Regions from separate parts of the Bradyrhizobium sp. USDA 372 genome, predicted to be linked through region 1. Evidence: predicted binding sites of a transcription regulator. Region 1 holds the regulator's gene; the other holds the start of a gene.
What was found. The regulator PhoB, encoded in region 1, activates phosphate uptake and scavenging genes when phosphate is short. The targets are predictions, from matches to a motif close to TGTCATNNANCTGTCAT.
Positions count from the first base shown of each region.

Region 1 (4,762 bases):
AGATCATCGCCAGCGTCTTGCCTTCGAGCGGCCTGACCGGCTGCTGCGCCTTCTGCTTCGCCTTCATGGCGGAAGAGGCGGCGAGCATGCTCTTGAGCTCCGACAGCGGCAGCTCGTTGATGTCCAGGAAGTGCTTTGGAGCTTTGTTGGGCGTCGTGCTCATCAGCTTGCCGCCCGCTTGGTCTGACTGGAGGAGATCGCCGTGCAGGCGCGTTCGAGCCGGCCGACGCTGTCCTCGATTTCCGCTTCGGTGACGATCAAGGGCGGCAGGAAGCGCACGACATTGTCGCCGGCCCCGACGGTGAGCAGCTTTTCGGCGCGCAGCGCCGTGACGAGATCGCCCGAGGGCACCACGGCCTTGATGCCGATCAAGAGGCCCTCGCCGCGCACCTCGCTGACGACATCGGGGTGACGATCGATCACGGAGGCGAGCTTCTGCTTGAGCAGCAGCGACATCTTCTGCACGTGGTCGAAGAAGCCGGGCTTGAGCATGACGTCGAGCACGGCGTTGGCAGCCGAGATCGCGAGCGGATTGCCGCCGAAGGTGGAGCCGTGCGAGCCGGGCCCCATGCCGGCGGCCGCATCCGCGGTCGCCAGCACCGCGCCGATCGGGAAGCCGCCGCCGAGCGCCTTGGCGAGCGACATCACGTCCGGTGTGACGCCGGTGCGCTTGTAGGCAAAGAGCTCGCCGGTGCGGCCCATGCCGGTCTGCACCTCGTCGAAGGCGAGCAACAGGCCGCGCTCGTTGCAGAGCTCGCGCAGCGCCTTCAGGAAGGCGGGAGGTGCAGCACGAACGCCACCCTCGCCCTGGATCGGCTCGATCAGAATGCCGGCGGTGTGCGGGCCGATCGCCTTCTTCACGGCGTCGAGGTCACCGTGCGGCACCTGATCGAAGCCGTCCATCGGCGGACCGAAGCCCTCGAGATATTTCGCAGATCCCGTCGCAGCCAGCGTCGCCAGCGTGCGGCCATGGAAGGCACCCTCGAAGGTGATGATGCGATAACGCTCCGGATGGCCCTTGGAGAAGTGATGATGGCGGACGAGCTTGACCACACCTTCCAGCGCCTCGGCGCCGGAATTGCAGAAGAACACGAAGTCCGCGAAGCTCTCATTGCAGAGGCGGCTTGCGAGCTTCTCGCCATCGGGGCTCTGGAACAGGTTCGACATGTGCCAGAGCTTCGTCGCCTGCTCCTGCAACGCCTTGACCAGCGCGGGATGAACGTGGCCGAGCGCATTCACCGCCACGCCCGAGGTGAAATCGAGATAGCGATCACCATTGGTCGCGATCAGCCAGCAGCCTTCGCCGCGCTCGAAACCGAGGTCGGCCCTGGCGAAGACGGGGAGCAAATGCGGCGCGGCGCTGTTAGTCATGACGTCACTTGAATGTTGCGGACGGTGTGAGGCACGCATTGCGCAACGCACCATTGACCGGCCCCGGAAAACGAAACGTGCCGCCTTTTAAGGGCGGCACGTGGCACTATCTTATGCTTGGAAAGACGGGTGTCAATGCCGCCCGGAAAGCCTCGCGAAACGCTGAATCCGTAGTCTTGCGGTGCCGATTTTGCGGGTTTTTCGCCACGGAACATGTGGAAGCGAGTCGGCGGACTCTTGCGCGGGAGTCACGCCATATTGTAGCGTTTGGACTGTCAGATACGACATCTCGTGCAGCAGTTCTGATCCCAAAAGTCCTCATGTACCGGCGTAAACGTTCGGGCGTCTTGAGCGCGCCCGGCGAGCCTTAAGGGATTCTGGCGGCACGGGTTTTTCAAGGCTTTAGGCAATCGCGGCGAAGGCTCCAGGATGGCAGGCGCGCTGCGAGGGAAAGGGTGCAATGACGGTTTTGACCTGGTCCGATGATCGCGTCGAGCAGCTGAAGAAGCTCTGGGAGGCCGGACTTTCGGCCAGCCAGATCGCGGCGGAGCTCGGCAATGTGACCCGCAATGCCGTGATCGGCAAGGTGCACCGGCTCGGCCTGTCCGGCCGCGCCAAGAGCCCTTCATCGGCAGCGCCGCGGCCGCGCAAGGCACGGCCCGCGCAGCACATGATGCGCGTGACGCGACCCGTTGCGCGCGGTAACACCGCGCTGGCGCAGGCCTTCGAGGTCGAGGTGGAAGCCGAGCCGGTTACCTACGACAACGTGGTGCCGATGAGCCAGCGGCTGTCGCTGCTGGAATTGAACGAGGCGACCTGCCACTGGCCGGTCGGCGATCCCTCGAGCCCGGATTTCTTCTTCTGCGGCGGCAAGGCGCTCTCGGGCCTGCCCTATTGCGCCCAGCATTCGCGCGTGGCCTATCAGCCCGCAGCGGACCGCCGTCGCGCACCGGCGAAGCCGAGCACGCGCTGAGCTTGCGGGATTAGTTGATCGCCGAGATTACAGCCGTCACACGATGACGGCGCCACCTACTCAGTGTCATCCCCGCGAAGGCGGGGATCCATAACCACAGGGCGCAATTGCTGCGCGAGATGGTCACGCCGGGTCTTCGCCAAACAAAGTCCTTGGGTTGATCGCGACGAGCGCAAGCGCTCGCGCTGAGATCCCGGGCTCGCGCTGCGCGCGCGCCGGGATGACGGCTGAGATTGTGGCCACAGCTCGCCAAACAACAGCTCGAAACGCCTACGTCTGCTCGGCCTTCGCGAAGCGATCATCCAGCGCGTAGCCGGCGCCGCGGACGGTGCGGATCGGGTCCTGCTCGCGGCCGAGATTGAGCAGCTTGCGCAGGCGGCCGATATGGACGTCGACGGTACGCTCATCGATATAGATGTCGCGGCCCCAGACGCTATCGAGCAGCTGCTCGCGCGAGAACACGCGGCCGGGATGCTCCAGGAAGAACTCCAGCAGGCGATATTCGGTCGGGCCGAGATCGATCGGCCGGCCCGAGCGCGCCACGCGGCGCTTGTCGCGGTCGAGCTCGATGTCGCCATAGGCGAGCACGGTGGCGAGCCGCTCGGGGCTGGCGCGCCTGAGCAGACCCTTCACGCGCGCGAGCAGCTCCGGCACCGAGAACGGCTTGACGATGTAATCGTCGGCGCCGGTTGCGAGGCCCCGTACCCGCTCGCTCTCCTCGCCGCGCGCGGTGAGCATGATGATCGGCAGCTGCTTGGTCTCGGGACGGGTCCGAAGCCGCCGGCACAGCTCGATGCCCGACAGGCCCGGCAGCATCCAGTCGAGCACGATCAGATCGGGAATGTGCTCCTTGAGGCGGGTGTCGGCGTCGTCGCCGCGCATCACCGTCTCGACGTCATAGCCGTCGCCTTCGAGGTTGTAGCGGAGAAGCTCGGTGAGAGCTTCCTCGTCCTCTACCACCATAATGCGTGCGCCCATGTTGTCGTCGCTCCTTAGGTATTCGGCACCGTCGTGGCGAAGGTCGTCATGTCGCCCTTCGGCCGCTTGTCGGTGATCGCCTGGCCCTCGATCATGTAGAACACGGTCTCGGCGATGTTGGTGGCGTGGTCGCCGATCCGCTCGATGTTCTTGGCACAGAACATCAGGTGGATGCAGAACGAGATGTTGCGCGGATCCTCCATCATGTAGGTGAGGAGCTCGCGGAACAGCGAGGTGCAGATGGCGTCGACTTCCTCGTCGCCCTTCCACACCGCCATCGCCGCCGGCAAATCGTGCGCGGCATAGGCGTCGAGCACGCTCTTGACCTGCTGCTGCACGAGGTCTGTCATGTGCTCCAGGCCGCGGAACAGCTTGAGCGGATGGAAATCCGTCTCCAGCGCCGCGACGCGCTTGCCCATGTTCTTGGCAAGATCGCCGATGCGCTCGAGATCGGTCGCAACGCGCATGGCGCCGACGATCTCGCGCAGGTCGACGGCCATCGGCTGGCGGCGGGCGATGGTGAGCACGGCGCGCTCCTCGATGCGCTTCTGCAGCGCGTCGAGATCGGCGTCGGTGGTGACGACGCGCTGGCCGAGTGCCACGTCGCGGCGGATCAGCGCGTCGACGGAATCGACGATCATGCGCTCGGCGATGCCGCCCATCTCGGCGACCAGGCGAGTGAGCTCCTGAAGGTCGCTGTCGAAGGCCTTTACGGTATGTTCAGAACCCATATTCCGTCTCCTCAGCCGAACCGGCCGGTGATGTAATCCTGCGTGCGCCGATCGCTCGGCGACGTGAAGATCTTGCTGGTATCGTCGAACTCGATCAACTCGCCGAGATACATGAAGGCGGTCTTGTCGGAGACGCGCGCCGCCTGCTGCATGTTGTGGGTGACGATCGCGATCGTGTAATTCTCGGACAATTCCTGGATCAGCTCCTCGACCTTGGCGGTCGAGATCGGGTCGAGCGCCGAGCAAGGCTCGTCGAACAGGATCACCTCGGGCCGCACCGCGACGGTGCGGGCGATGCAGAGGCGCTGCTGCTGGCCGCCGGAGAGCGACAGGCCGGAGGCATTGAGCTTGTCCTTGACCTCATTCCACAGCGCGCCGCCGCGCAGCGCCTTCTCGACGCGGCCGTCCATCTCGGACTTCGAGATCTTCTCGTACAGACGAATGCCGAAGGCGATGTTCTCGTAGATCGTCATCGGGAACGGCGTCGGCTTCTGGAACACCATGCCGACCCGGGCCCGCAACAGGTTGAGGTCCAGCTTGGCGTCGAGGATGTTGGTCTGGTCGAGCAGCAGCTGGCCGGTGGCGCGCTGGCCCGGATAGAGGTCGTACATCCGGTTGAAGATGCGCAGCAGGGTCGACTTGCCGCAGCCCGACGGGCCGATGAACGCCGTGACGCGGTTGGTGCCGAGCGTCAGATTGATGTTCTTCA
Region 1 covers NZ_JBRJHR010000001.1:3,547,693-3,552,454, forward strand. Annotated here, with positions in the region: gene argF (ornithine carbamoyltransferase) at 1-163, opposite strand, end outside; gene AB7M16_RS16865 (acetylornithine transaminase) at 163-1,371, opposite strand; gene AB7M16_RS16870 (GcrA family cell cycle regulator) at 1,832-2,344, shown strand; gene phoB (phosphate regulon transcriptional regulator PhoB) at 2,615-3,322, opposite strand; gene phoU (phosphate signaling complex protein PhoU) at 3,337-4,053, opposite strand; gene pstB (phosphate ABC transporter ATP-binding protein PstB) at 4,065-4,762, opposite strand, start outside.

Region 2 (4,762 bases), 2.0 Mb from region 1:
CCTCGACGATCAGGATCGTCTCGTAGCCTCGCGGCGCCTTGTCCTCGCCGTCGGGAAGATCGGCCTGCGACCCGCCGGTGTTCGCGCGCGGCAGGTAGATCCTGACCGTGGTTCCGAGGCCTGCCTCGCTGTAGATCGAGACATGGCCGCCCGATTGCTTGGCAAAGCCATAGACCATGCTGAGGCCGAGGCCCGAGCCCTTGCCGACCTCCTTGGTGGTGAAGAACGGCTCGAACGCGCGTGCGGTGATCTCGGGCGCCATGCCTTCGCCGTCATCGGTGACCGAGATCAGGGCATAGCTGCCGGGCGCGACCTCCGGGTGAAGGGCGGCGCGATCGTCGTCGATCGTGACCAGCTCAGTGGCCAGCGTGAGGTGGCCTCCCGATGGCATGGCATCCTGCGCATTGAGCGCAAGATTCAGCACGGCGGATTCGAGCTGGGCGCGGTCGGCAAAGGCCAGGACCGTGCCGGGCCCGGAGCTCGTCCTGATCTCGATGTCTTCGCGCAAGGTGCGCTTGAGCAGCTTGAACATGGAATCGAGCAGGCTGCGGCAATCGATCGTCTGGGGCCGCAGCAATTGGCGGCGGCTGAAGGCGAGCAGGCGCTGCGTCAGCTCGGCGCCCTGTTCGCCCGATTGGCAGATGTCCTCGGCAAAGCGCTTGAGGTCCGGCCTCGCCTTGAGCTGCTCGCTCAGGTGCTCGGCATTGCCGATGATGACGGTGAGCAGATTGTTGAAGTCGTGCGCGATGCCGCCGGAGAGCTGGCCGACCATCTCCATCTTCTGCGCCTGCTGGAGCTGCTGCTCGGTCAGCTTGCGCGCGGTGAGGTCGTGGACGATGCCGACGAAGATCAATTCGCCGTCCTGCCGCGCCTGGCCGACCGAGAGATCCATCGCAAATGTCGTGCCGTCCTTGCGCAGGCCGATGGCCTCGCCGCCTATCGCGAAATGCCGCGCCGCATCCGCCTCGGGCATCAGCATGCCGACGTTGCGGTTCATCACCTCGTCGGCGCGGTAGCCGAACAAGCGCTCGCAGGCCGGATTGAACAGCAGGATGCGGTCCTGCGCATCGAACAGGATGACGCCGTCGACGGCTGTCTCGACGATCGCGGTGAGGCGCGCCACGCTCTCGCGCATCGCGCGCTGGGCGTCGCGGACCTGCTGCAGCAGCAGCGCGGCGTCGCGGCTCTTGATTTCCTCCTCCTCGAGCGCGGCCTGGACCTGTCGCAGCTCGAACGGCGAGGGGATCGTCAGGATCTTCGGCAGCAACGGCCAGAGTGCGGCGGCGGTGAAGACCGAGGCGACCGCGGTGGCGGCCTTGACCATGCCCTCGATGCCGTAGACCGGAACCCAGAGCGTGTAGATCGACAGCACGTGAGTCAGGCCGCAGGCCATGATGAAGATCGCGAACGCCCAGAAGACCCAGCCGAACTTGAGGTCGCGCCGCTTGGTGACGAGGATGGCGAGGGCGAACGGGATCGAGAAATAGGCGGCGGCAATGCAGGCGTCGGAAACGACGTGAAGCCAGATCAGCTCAGGCTCCCACAACAGGCAGATGCCGTGCGGCGACAGCATGGACGAGTCGAGGAGACGTTCGAAGAAGGCCCACATCGTTCCACCCCAAGAGTCTTTCAGATGGCTTGCGGGCCGGGGCGGCCTGCAACATCGGATCGCTGGACGGTTCCACCACCTGACGTACCTCGTCATCGGCGAAGCACGCTAAGGTACACGACTATACCAAGGGTCCGGCGCCGTTGCATTTTCAAGCCCGCATCATTGCGGGCCTTTGACCGCGCCGTGTCCGACTGATTCGCAAGGCGCGCAATTGATTCGCGAATCACGCTCGGCGGCGATTCGGCGCGCTTGCTGGCGTTCCGCGGTCGCGCTAGGACAGGCCATGGCGGCGTCCTCAAGCACATGTCCCCCGCGATGACGACCCCGGTCGCACTCACCATCGCCGGTTCCGATTCGAGCGGCGGCGCCGGCATCCAGGCGGACCTGAAGACCTTTGCCGCGCTCGGCGTCTACGGCGCCTCCGTGATCACGGCGCTAACGGCGCAGAACACGCGCGGCGTGACCGGCATTCACGCGGTGCCGGCCGGGTTCGTCACCGAGCAGATCGACGCGGTGTTCTCCGACCTCGACATCGGTGCGGTGAAGATCGGCATGGTGGCCCAGGCCGCCAGCATCGACGCCATCGCGGCCGCGCTGTCGCGCTGGGCACCGCGGCACGTCGTGCTCGATCCCGTCATGGTGGCGACCTCCGGTGATCGCCTGCTCGCCGCCGAAGCCGTCGACGCCCTGCGCACCAGGCTGATGCCGCTGGCTGCCGTGATCACGCCGAACCTGCCGGAGGCCGCGGCCCTGCTCGATGAGCCGTTGGCGGCGAGCGAGGCCGAGATCGAAAGCCAGGGACGCCGCCTGCTGGCGCTGGGCTGCCGCGCCGTCCTGATCAAGGGCGGGCACGGAGAGGGTGCCGAGAGCACCGACTATCTCGTCACTGCCGGGACCACGATCGCGCTCGCCGCGCCGCGCGTGGCCACCCGCAACACCCATGGCACCGGCTGCTCGCTGTCCTCCGCCATCGCGGCGGGGCTCGCCAAGGGCGAGGACCTCGAGGCCGCCGTGCGCAACGCCAAGGCCTGGATCAGTGCCGCGATCGCCGCCGCCGACCGCTTCAGCGTCGGCCACGGCCACGGGCCGATTCATCATTTCCACACGTTCTACTGAGGCGGGCTGCCGGGGAAACACCCTCTCCCCAGCCCTCCCCGCAAGCGGGGGAGGGAGCGCACCTACCTGGCTTCCGGCCGGGATCTGATCTCCAGAGCCCCCTGCGGCGCCATGTCGCCTGATTGTCGCATGCGACTGATATTCGCGGGGAGGGCGAGGCAAGGCGTGATTCGTATTTCAAGGTGCCTCGAGGGTTCAATCGGTCATCCCCCTGTCACGGGACATTGTTACAGGCTGGCGCATGGGAAGTTACGATGTGAGTGACGAGAGCCCGGAGCGGCGCTTTCGCACGTTGTTCATCTCCGACGTCCATCTCGGAGCCCGCGGTTCTCAAGCCGATCTTCTGCTCGACTTCCTGCGCTACCATGATGCCGACACGATCTATCTCGTCGGCGACATCGTCGACGGCTGGGCGCTGAAGTCGAGCTGGCACTGGCCGCAATCGCATAACGACCTCGTCCAGAAGCTTTTGCGCAAGGCGCGCAAGGGCGCCAAGGTCATCTACATTCCCGGCAATCACGACGAGTTCCTGCGCAACTATTACGGCACGCATTTCGGCGGCATCGACGTGGTCGAGAACACGGTTCACACCGGCGTCGACGGCAAGCGCTATCTCGTCATTCACGGCGACATCTTCGATCTCGTGGTGCAGAACGCGCGCTGGCTCGCCCATCTCGGCGACAAGGCCTACGACTTCGCGATCCAGATGAATCGCTTCGTCAACTTCTTTCGCCGCCTGTTCGGCGTGCCCTATTGGTCGCTGTCGCAATGGGCCAAGCAGAAGGTCAAGAACGCCGTCAACTATATCGGCGCGTTCGAGCAGGCGCTTGCCGCCGAGGCACGGCGTCACGAGGCCGACGGCGTGATCTGCGGCCACATCCACTACGCCGTGATCCGCGACGAGGCCGGCATCCGCTACATGAATTGCGGCGACTGGGTGGAGAGCTGCACCGCCCTGGTCGAGCATGACGACGGCCATTTCGAGATCATCACCTGGGCGGATCAGTTGCAGAAGCCGGCGCAGGTGCCACAGGTCGCGGCAAGGGCGGCCTGATGCGCATCCTGGTCGCGACCGATGCCTGGCACCCGCAAGTCAACGGTGTGGTTCGGACGCTGACCAAGCTCGCTGACGCCGCCAAAGAGCTCGGCGTCGAGTTCACGTTCCTGACGCCTCAATCGTTCCGCACCTTCGCCATGCCGAGCTATCGCGACGTGCGCCTCGCCATGCCGCGCCCGGCCCGGATCGCAAGGCTGATCGAGGAGGCGCGGCCCGACAGCATCCACATCGCGACCGAAGGGCCGATCGGCCTGATGGTTCGCCGCTATTGCCGCCAGCGCAAGCTGCCGTTCACGACCAGCTTCCACACCCGCTTCCCTGAATATGTCCGCGCCCGCGTGCCAGTCCCTGGCTCGCTGATCTGGCGGGCGCTGCGGCGGTTCCACAGCCCCAGCCGCGCCGTGATGGCGGCGACGCCGGCGCTCGCGCGCGAACTGACCGAGCGCGGCTTCGACAATGTCGTGCTGTGGCCGCGCGGCGTCGACACGGGCCTGTTCCACCCCCGCGTCATCGATCTCTGCCTGCCGGCCCCCGTATTCCTGTCGGTCGGCCGGGTGGCCGTGGAGAAGAATCTCGAGGCGTTCCTGGAGCTCGACCTGCCCGGCACCAAGGTGGTCGTCGGCGACGGCCCGGCGCGCGCCTCGCTGGAAGAGGCCTATCCCGATGCGATCTTCCTCGGCGAGAAGCACGGTGAGGAACTGGCGGATATCTACGCGGCCGCCGACGTGTTCGTGTTCCCGAGCAAGACCGACACCTTCGGCCTGGTCCTGCTGGAGGCGCTGGCGAGTGGTCTGCCGGTCGCGGCTTTCCCGGTGAAGGGACCCCGCGACGTGATCGGCGATGCGCCGGTCGGCGCGCTTGATCACGATCTGCGCAGCGCCTGCTTCGCCGCACTCGACATCTCCCGGCAGGATTGCGTCGCGTTTGCCGCCAATTACACTTGGGAAGCCTCGGCGCGGGTCTTCATCGAGAGCATT
Region 2 covers NZ_JBRJHR010000001.1:1,570,443-1,575,204, reverse strand. Annotated here, with positions in the region: gene AB7M16_RS07750 (PAS domain S-box protein) at 1-1,609, opposite strand, end outside; gene thiD (bifunctional hydroxymethylpyrimidine kinase/phosphomethylpyrimidine kinase) at 1,928-2,728, shown strand; gene AB7M16_RS07740 (UDP-2,3-diacylglucosamine diphosphatase) at 2,970-3,782, shown strand; gene AB7M16_RS07735 (glycosyltransferase family 4 protein) at 3,782-4,762, shown strand, end outside.
Region 2: the regulator PhoB is predicted to act here: its motif matches at 2,930-2,946, upstream of AB7M16_RS07740 (UDP-2,3-diacylglucosamine diphosphatase).